One region of the Rossellomorea sp. QJM3NY_18 genome, then DNA from elsewhere that is predicted to be linked to it. Evidence: riboswitches for the same ligand, from Rfam matches in the RefSeq annotation. Region 1 holds a riboswitch; each other region holds the start of a gene.
What was found. Region 1 has a riboswitch for S-adenosylmethionine ahead of AC0VXY_RS08150 (2,3-diketo-5-methylthiopentyl-1-phosphate enolase). Riboswitches for the same ligand answer to the same signal wherever they lie in the genome.
Positions count from the first base shown of each region.

Region 2: another riboswitch for S-adenosylmethionine. It lies ahead of AC0VXY_RS19985 (methionine ABC transporter ATP-binding protein); the one in region 1 lies ahead of AC0VXY_RS08150 (2,3-diketo-5-methylthiopentyl-1-phosphate enolase).
Region 3: another riboswitch for S-adenosylmethionine. It lies ahead of AC0VXY_RS19630 (O-acetylhomoserine aminocarboxypropyltransferase/cysteine synthase family protein); the one in region 1 lies ahead of AC0VXY_RS08150 (2,3-diketo-5-methylthiopentyl-1-phosphate enolase).
Region 4: another riboswitch for S-adenosylmethionine. It lies ahead of AC0VXY_RS10175 (methionine biosynthesis PLP-dependent protein); the one in region 1 lies ahead of AC0VXY_RS08150 (2,3-diketo-5-methylthiopentyl-1-phosphate enolase).

Region 1 covers NZ_CM149659.1:1,586,073-1,588,271, forward strand. Annotated here, with positions in the region: gene AC0VXY_RS08145 (aminotransferase class I/II-fold pyridoxal phosphate-dependent enzyme) at 1-1,065, shown strand, start outside; SAM riboswitch class I at 1,114-1,216, shown strand; gene AC0VXY_RS08150 (2,3-diketo-5-methylthiopentyl-1-phosphate enolase) at 1,323-2,199, shown strand, end outside.
Region 2 covers NZ_CM149659.1:3,866,102-3,868,300, forward strand. Annotated here, with positions in the region: gene AC0VXY_RS19985 (methionine ABC transporter ATP-binding protein) at 1-959, opposite strand, end outside; SAM riboswitch class I at 1,030-1,135, opposite strand; gene AC0VXY_RS19990 (LacI family DNA-binding transcriptional regulator) at 1,322-2,199, opposite strand, start outside.
Region 3 covers NZ_CM149659.1:3,789,777-3,791,975, reverse strand. Annotated here, with positions in the region: gene AC0VXY_RS19635 (trans-sulfuration enzyme family protein) at 1-622, shown strand, start outside; SAM riboswitch class I at 710-828, shown strand; gene AC0VXY_RS19630 (O-acetylhomoserine aminocarboxypropyltransferase/cysteine synthase family protein) at 1,008-2,199, shown strand, end outside.
Region 4 covers NZ_CM149659.1:1,999,298-2,001,496, forward strand. Annotated here, with positions in the region: gene AC0VXY_RS10170 (zinc-dependent alcohol dehydrogenase) at 1-745, opposite strand, end outside; SAM riboswitch class I at 1,053-1,162, shown strand; gene AC0VXY_RS10175 (methionine biosynthesis PLP-dependent protein) at 1,254-2,199, shown strand, end outside.

The DNA.
Region 1 (2,199 bases):
GGAAATCCAGATCAGCCGACGCCTTCACATATTGTGGAAAAATTAACGGAAGCGGCTCAATCTCCTTCCAATCACAAATATCCACCATTTCGTGGTTTATCGAGCTTTAAAGAGGCAATCGCTGCCTTCTATTTCCGCGAATACGGTGTGGAGATAGATCCAGAAACCGAAGTAGCGGTTCTCTTCGGAGGAAAAGCGGGTTTAGTGGAAATCCCTCAATGTTTATTGAACCCCGGCGACGGAGTATTAGTCCCTGATCCCGGTTATCCGGATTATGTATCGGGGGTGGCATTGGCAGAAGCAAGTATGATCAAGATGCCGTTGAAAGAGGAAAATGGGTTTCTCCCGGACTATCGGGTGCATTCCCGTGAAGAATTGGAAAGGGTAAAGTTAATGTTCCTCAACTACCCCAATAATCCAACAGGTGCGACAGCCACAAAATCCTTTTTTGAGGACACGGTGGAACTTGCGTTAAAACATGATATTTGTGTGGTGCATGACTTTGCTTATGGGGCGATCGGTTTCGATGGACAGAAGCCTGTGAGTTTTCTAGAGACGGAAGGTGCAAAGGATGTCGGGATTGAGATATATACATTATCGAAAACCTATAATATGGCAGGCTGGAGAGTCGGCTTTGCCGTTGGGAATAAGAGTGTCATTGAAGCAATCAACCTCCTCCAGGATCACCTTTACGTAAGCCTGTTCGGAGCGATTCAAGAAGCAGCCACTACGGCCATACTGAGTTCTCAGGATTGCGTAACGGAACTGGTTGCAACATATGAAGAACGAAGACAACTCCTGATCTCGGGTCTCCAGGCAATAGGGTGGGATGTAAAAGCTCCGCAAGGTTCCTTTTTTGCCTGGCTTAAGGTGCCGGAAGGGTTCACTTCTGTTGAGTTCTCAACCTATTTACTTGAAAAAGTCAAAGTGGCCGTTGCTCCTGGTGTAGGCTTTGGTGAATACGGAGAAGGGTATGTGCGTGTCGGTCTTTTAACTACAAATGAACGGATAAAAGAGGCGATTTCCCGTATAGAAAGTTTAGAATTATTTCACAAAAGGGATTGACATATGTTGAAATTGGTGCAATAATCCAACTGAATTAATAGAATGAAATTCTTATCAAGAGCAGGCGGAGGGACCAGCCCGATGAAGCCCGGCAACCGACTTATTTAAGCACGGTGCTAATTCTTGCAGCTATAAAGCTGACAGATAAGAAAGAGTGCCGAATATAAACCTCTTCTTATCTGGAAGAGGTTTTTTTTGTTTGCAACTTGCTGAAATCAAACCGTTGAAAATTGTTTTTACATAGGGAGGTAATACGAATGAGTGAAGTGATTGCAACATATCAACTAAAGGGAAAGAGTGGTTCATTCGAGAAAAAAGCAGAAGGGATTGCTTTGGGACTCACGGTCGGGTCATGGACGGACTTGCCGCTACTGGAGCAGGAACAATTGAGAAAATACAAGGGAAAAGTCGTTTCAGTGGAAGAGAGGGAGGAGAAAGGCTCCTGGGGGGAGGTGAAGATTGGGTATCCGAGTCATAATTTTTCCAATGATATCCCGGCTATCCTTACAACAGTATTCGGTAAGCTTTCACTCGATGGTGAAGTGAAATTACTGGATCTGGAGTTCTCAGAAGACTTGAAAAAGTCATTTCCCGGTCCACGTTTTGGGGTAGAGGGCATCAGGGAATTAACAGGTGTTCATGGTCGACCGTTGTTAATGAGCATATTTAAAGGGGTGATCGGCAGGGATCTCACGTTCCTTGAAAATCAGTTAAGAGCTCAGGCCCTCGGCGGAGTCAATGTCGTAAAAGATGATGAAATATTATTTGATAATTCCTTGACCCCCTTTTTTGAAAGAGTGAGATTAGGAAAAAAAGTGCTGCACGACGTATTTGAGGAAACGGGTAAGAGAACCTTGTATGCCGTAAATCTGTCAGGGAAAACCTCGCAATTGCGGGACAAAGCAAGAAAAGCCAGGGAGCTTGGGGCAGACGCTCTTTTATTCAATGTATTTTCATACGGTCTTGATGTTCTGCAGGAATTGAGAGAGGACCCTGAGATTTCATTGCCAATCATGGCTCATCCTGCCTTTGCCGGGGCTGTTGCAGCATCTCCAATATATGGAGTGAGCTACTCTTTATGGTTGGGTAAATTATTGCGAATGGCCGGGGCTGATTTTTCATTGTTTCCATCTC
Region 2 (2,199 bases), 2.0 Mb from region 1:
ATCGCCGCTTCGATTTCTTCAGCTGATCCGATCAGTTCCATAATGAAGATCCCAAGTGGGACATCCTGAATGTATTCAATTTTGCCGTGCAGGATATTCCCCCGCACCTTGTACCGCTGAAACACCTCTGATACGACGCTTTCCTCGGCGATGGATCCTTTGAACTGAATCTTGATGAGCTTCCCTTTTCTCGAGTCCACCAGATGCTGTGGCAGGTCGAATTGGAGAATCGTTTCGATGAACTGCTTCGTTAAAGGCTGTTTCGGTTCGGCAAACAGGTCATAAACGGGACCTTCCTCCACGATCTTCCCGTCCTGCATCACGGCCATCCGGTCGCAGATTTCCTTCACCACTTCCATTTCGTGGGTGATGAGCACGATCGTCAATCCCAGTTCCTTGTTGATCTTTTTCAACAGCCTCAAGATTGATTTGGTCGTATTCGGATCGAGGGCCGATGTCGCTTCATCACAAAGTAATACCGATGGGTTATTGGCAAGTGCCCTCGCAATCCCGACCCTCTGCTTCTGTCCCCCGCTGAGCTGAGCAGGGTACGCGTCGGCTTTGTCTGAAAGACCGACCATCTCCAGGAGCTCGACGACTCTCGGTTTGATTTTCGCTTTCGGTACATGCGCTGCTTTCAAAGCAAAGGCGAGATTATCAAACACCGTCTTCGACTTGATGAGGTGAAAGTGCTGGAAGATCATGCTCGTTTTCTGACGGGCAAGCCTTAGCTGCTTGGATGTGAGCTTCGTGAAGTCCTGTCCATCGATGATGATTTCCCCTGAATTCGGGGTTTCCAGTAGATTCAGGCAGCGGATGAGTGAGCTCTTCCCCGCTCCACTGTATCCGACGATCCCGAAAATCTCCCCCTTTTCAATGGTGACAGAGACGTTGTCGACACCGACCACCGTTTGCTTTTTCGTTTTGTACGTTTTTACCAGATTCCGAATCTCGATCAATGTGCACACCCCTTTTTTCTCCAATAAAAAATGCCTCTTTCAACTGAAAGAAGCATCGCCTGTTTATCTCGACTTATCTCTCAGAATGAAATCATTCTGCAGGAATTAGCACCGTTCCATTTCTGGAGGTTGCCGGACGTCATAGGGCCTGATCCCTCGGTCACTCTGGATAATTGAATGTATGTAATTTTCGAAAAATTTATCTTATAGAGGATAATACTGGGTATCGAAGGGGAAGTCAAGAGGTGATTTTGGTGGTTTTTTATGTAAGCGTTATCTTTGTTGTCCCGGCAACGAAAGATTTTTGTTTATATAAAAAAACGACCTCTCCCATCCAGGAAAGGTCAGGTTCTTCCACTAAGTCAACGAGTTTTCACCGAATCCCTCTCTATCAGCTCTGTTGTCAGCTTGTAATACGAATCGACCTCTTCCTTCAAGAGCATCTGAAAGATCAGGTGAACGGCAAGCGCACCCGCTTCATATTTCGGCTGCCTCATGGTTGTCAGTGGCGGGGACACGTATTCTGATAATTGGATGTCGTCAAAGCCAATGATGGAAATGTCCTCTGGAACAGAGATATTTTTTTCGTTCAGTGCCTGCAGGCCGCCGATGGCCATTTCATCATTCGCATAGAAAATACCCTGTGGGACATCCCGTTGAGCGATCAGCATTTTGGTCGCCTGATAGCCCCCTTCACGGGTGAAGCCCCCTGATACTTTCCATTTCGACTTATAGTCGATACCATGTTTGTCCAAAGCTTCCCGGAAACCCTGGAAACGAAGCTCGTTGTCATGGGAGTTATAAGGTCCGCTGATAAACGCGATGTCACGGCTCCCCCTCTCAATCAAGTGTTCAGTTGCCACGAAGGCTCCGTGAACATTATCGACTTCGATCTGGGTGACATAATCGCTTTTGATGCTCCGGTCGAGGACCACGATCGGAAAGCCTTCCCTTGCCGATTCCAGGATGGTCTCGTCATCGATATTATGGGCAAGGATGATGACGCCATCAACCCTTTTTTCTTTTAAAAATTTCACGGCGGTGGACTGTGCTCCCCCGATGGAACTGCAGGCGATCAAATCATACCCATTCGTCGAGGTCACATCCTGAACGCCCTTGATCAGTTCGGAATAGTAAGGTCCTGATAGATCGCTCAGAATCAAGGCGATGGTATTCGTGCTTGTCCGCTTCAAATCGGAAGCAAGCCCGTTTTTTTGATAATTCAATTGTTTGGCTGCCG
Region 3 (2,199 bases), 2.1 Mb from region 1:
GAAAACGATGATCGACAATACATTCGCCACTCCATTTCTGCGTCAGCCCTTCCTTGAAGGGGTCGATCTGGTCGCTCACAGCGCTACGAAGTATATCGGCGGGCATAGCGATATCACAGCGGGAGTCGTAGTCGGGAAAGAAGAGCTTGTGAATAAAGCAAGGGAGAAGGTCGTCAACATCGGTTCAAACTTAAGTCCATTTGAAGCCTGGCTCACATGCCGGGGGGCGAAAACATTGGCACTCCGGGTGGGGACCCAGGCTCAGAACGCGGGAAAACTTGCAGATGAACTGCGCACCAATGAGCAGGTGAAGAGGGTCTATTATCCAACAGATCTATCCGATAAAGGAAATGGAGCGATCGTCACCATCGAACTCGATGCCCGCTGCGATATCAGCACATTCTTCAAGTCCCTTGGATGGATCAAGATCATCCCGTCCCTGGCCGGAGTGGAAACAACGGTTTCTTATCCACTTGGGACATCTCATCGTGCCCTTCCGAAAGAAGCACAGGAAAAACTCGGCATCAACACCCATGTGGTGCGCATATCGTTAGGTATCGAGGATGGGGAAGATATCATTTCTCAATTTAACGAGGCGATTGAAGCTTCCGTTAAAAAATAAAAAATTCTGAAAATGGTCTTGACGTTGAGGCCGGTTACCCTTTATAATTCATCTCAACGCATGAATTTACACATTGACAATTAAATGCTCTTATCCAGAGAGGTGGAGGGACTAGGCCCGATGAAACCCGGCAACCTTCATGTACGCGTCAGGCGTCACATGAAAAGGTGCTAATTCCTGCAGGCGATCTGCCTGAAAGATAAGAGGAGGACCCTATTCAATTAGACCCTCTTCTTAGGAAGAGGGTTTTTTATTTTATCCTCTTCTGGCTTCTTAGGTGTTTCAGTCGCAATTCAGCAGCTGAGTTTCTTCAAGGATTCAGCAGCTGAACCCAACCAATTATCCACACCAATCCAAAACCAAAAAACTCTAGGAGGAATTACAAATGACAAAATCATTCGATTTCGACACACTGCTTCTTCACGGCGGCCAGGAGCCGGACCCAACCACAGGCTCTAGAGCGGTACCTATCTATCAAACGACATCATACGTGTTCGACAACAGTGACCATGCAGCGAAGCTATTCGCCCTTGAAGAACCGGGAAACATCTACACGCGGATCATGAATCCGACCGTTGATGTGCTGGAGAAGCGTCTTGCCCTTTTAGAAGGTGGAATCGGAGCCCTGGGTGTTTCATCCGGAATGGCCGCCATCTCCCTATCCATCCTAAATATCGCCGGTGCAGGGGATGAGATCGTGGCAGCCACCAATCTGTACGGTGGAACGTATAATTTATTCTCCACGACTCTTCCGAAATACGGAATCAAGGTTCATTTCGTCGATCCGACTGATCCGGAGAATTTCAGAAAAGCGATTACCCCGAAAACAAAAGCGGTATTCGCCGAGACGATCGGAAATCCGAGCCTGCACGTACTGGACATCGAGTCGGTGGCGAAAGTGGCTCATGACCATCATATCCCGCTTATCATCGATAACACATTTGCCACGCCATATGTGTGCAAGCCGATTGAGTGGGGAGCGGACATCGTCATCCACTCTGCCACGAAATGGATCGGCGGTCACGGTACGGCCATCGGTGGAGTCGTCATCGACGGGGGGAAGTTTGATTGGAATCATGAGAAGTTCCCTGGATTCACAGAAGAAGACAGAAGCTATAATGGACTTCGCTACGCACAGGATGTAGGAGCGGCCGCTTTCATCACAAAATTAAGGGTGCAGCTGCTTCGGGATCTCGGGGCATGCTTAAGTCCACAAAACGCATTTCTACTATTGCAGGGACTGGAAACCCTGCATCTCCGCATCGAACGTCACACGGAGAATGCCTTGAAGATTGCGGAACACTTAGATCAGCACAACGGGGTCGCCTGGGTTTCTTATCCGGGTCTGCCGCAGCATCCGTCCTACGCTCTTGCTCAGAAATATTTGAAAAATGGAGCAGGTTCCATCGTCGTCTTTGGAATCAAAGGGGGCAGGGATTCAGGACGTAAAGTCGTCGACAACATTTCTCTCTGGTCCCATGTTGCCAATGTAGGAGATGCGAAGTCACTGATTATCCATCCAGCGTCCACTACGCATCAGCAATTGAACGAGCAGGAAATCCGGGCTACGGGCGTAA
Region 4 (2,199 bases), 410 kb from region 1:
CATCAGCTCCACCTTTAGTTTCTTCATGCAGGAGCGACCCGATATCGCTATGATTTTGAAAGTTGAATATTTCTGCTTGGTTAGTACGTTTAGCATGCGCAAGTCTATGATCTACCTGGTCTACTGCGATGACTCTTTCGGCGCCTTTCAATTTAGCGAATTTCTGAGCCATCAATCCAATTGGGCCGCTACCTAATACAATGACCGTATCGCCTTTTTTTACACCACTGTTTTCTACGCTCCAGTAAGCAGTGGGTATTACATCGGAAAGGAAGAGAACACTTTCATCCTCCAGCTGACTTGAATCAGGGACTTTAAACGATGTGAAGTCTGCATACGGTACCCGCAGATACTCCGCCTGACCACCCGGGTATCCACCAAACATCTCAGTGAATCCGAAAAGACCGCCCACTTCTCCATGGGGATTGGACTCATCACATTGACTTTCCATTTGGTTCTCACAGAAAAAACATTTCCCACAGCCAATATTAAAAGGAATAACCACGCGATCCCCTTTTTTAAGGGTTTTCACTTCCGATCCCACCTCTTCGACAATACCCATTGGTTCATGTCCCACAACATAATCTTGTTGCGGTTTTATTCCTCCCTTGTATAAATGTAAATCTGAACCGCAAATTCCGCTTGCAGTAATCCTTACGATGATGTCAGTATTTACTTGAATTTCTGGATTCGCTACTTCTTTCACGACCATCTTTTCTTTTCCTTGGAACGTAACGCCCTTCACTCTCATCACTCCTGTAAATTTTGTAAGATTCTTCTATGTGTTTAAACTCTTTTTGAGTGAGCTAAACATCAAGTCGTCCCAATTTTGAAAAACTGAATAAAGCGATGAGGAAGTCTTATTAGAAAATCTTGTTTAAACAGTGTTCCATCAATTATTAATTGGATTTAATTACCACTATTTATTCAAGCGTCCGTACCGATGGGATTTTAAATAAATAAAAAATAAATTTAAAATTCTTACTTTTCATTGACAGTCTTCTATGTTTGGTATAAGTTATGGGAAAGTATTTTTTAAAAATTCATATTGTTTCTTATCAAGAGAGGTAGAGGGACTGGCCCGAAGACACCTCAGCAACCAGCCACAGTTACAGGTATGGTGCTAATTCCAGCAAGTTGATGTCAACTTGGACGATAAGAGGGAGAACGAACGTATAAAACCTTCTTATTTTCATAAGAAGGTTTTTTTGTTTTTCCCCTTTTCATTTTCTAGGGAAGAAAAGGAGAGAAGAATGTTGAAAAAACATATTGATACATTGCTTGTTCAGGCAGGCAATCGGAAGGATCCTGTTACTGGTGCCGTAAGCCTTCCCATTCATCTATCGACAGCATATGAACATAAAGGGATCGGTGAATCAACCGGTTATGATTATACGAGAACAGGTAATCCAACCAGGGCGACCCTTGAAGAAACATTGGCTCAATTGGAAGAGGGGCATAAAGGATTTGCATTCAGTTCGGGAATGGCTGCGATTCAGGCTATCCTGGGTTTATTCTCAAGTGGGGATGAATTGATTGTATCGAAGGATCTTTACGGAGGAAGCTACCGTTTATTTGTACAGTATGAAGCCCAATATAATATCAAATTTCATTTTGTAGATACAAGTGATGCTGACTCTATTAACGTACAAATTACGAAGCGGACGAAGGCTATATTTCTTGAAACACCAACCAACCCATTAATGAATGAAGCAAGTATTTCTGAGGTTGCCGGGATTTCAAAGGCGAATGGACTGCTCTTGGTCGTCGATAACACCTTCTATACACCTGTCCTCCAAAAACCGCTCAAAGAGGGTGCGGACCTGGTTATCCATAGCGCCACCAAATACTTAGGCGGCCATAATGACGTTCTGGCTGGAGTGGTTGTTGTAAACACAGAGGACTTAGCTGAAAGAATTTACACGATTCAAAATTCAATCGGTGCAGTGCTCTCACCATTTGATTGTTGGCTCTTAATACGAGGGATGAAAACCCTTAGCCTCAGAATGGCTCAGCATGAAAAAAATGCAGGGAGATTAGCCCAATATCTTGAAGGGCATGATTGTGTAACGGACGTCTTATATCCGGGGAAAGGAGGCATGCTTTCCTTTCGCATTGGTAAGGAAGAATGGGTCGGTCCCTTCCTACAAAATCTGAACCTTATTACATTTGCAGAAAGTTTAGGAGGAGTTGAAAGCT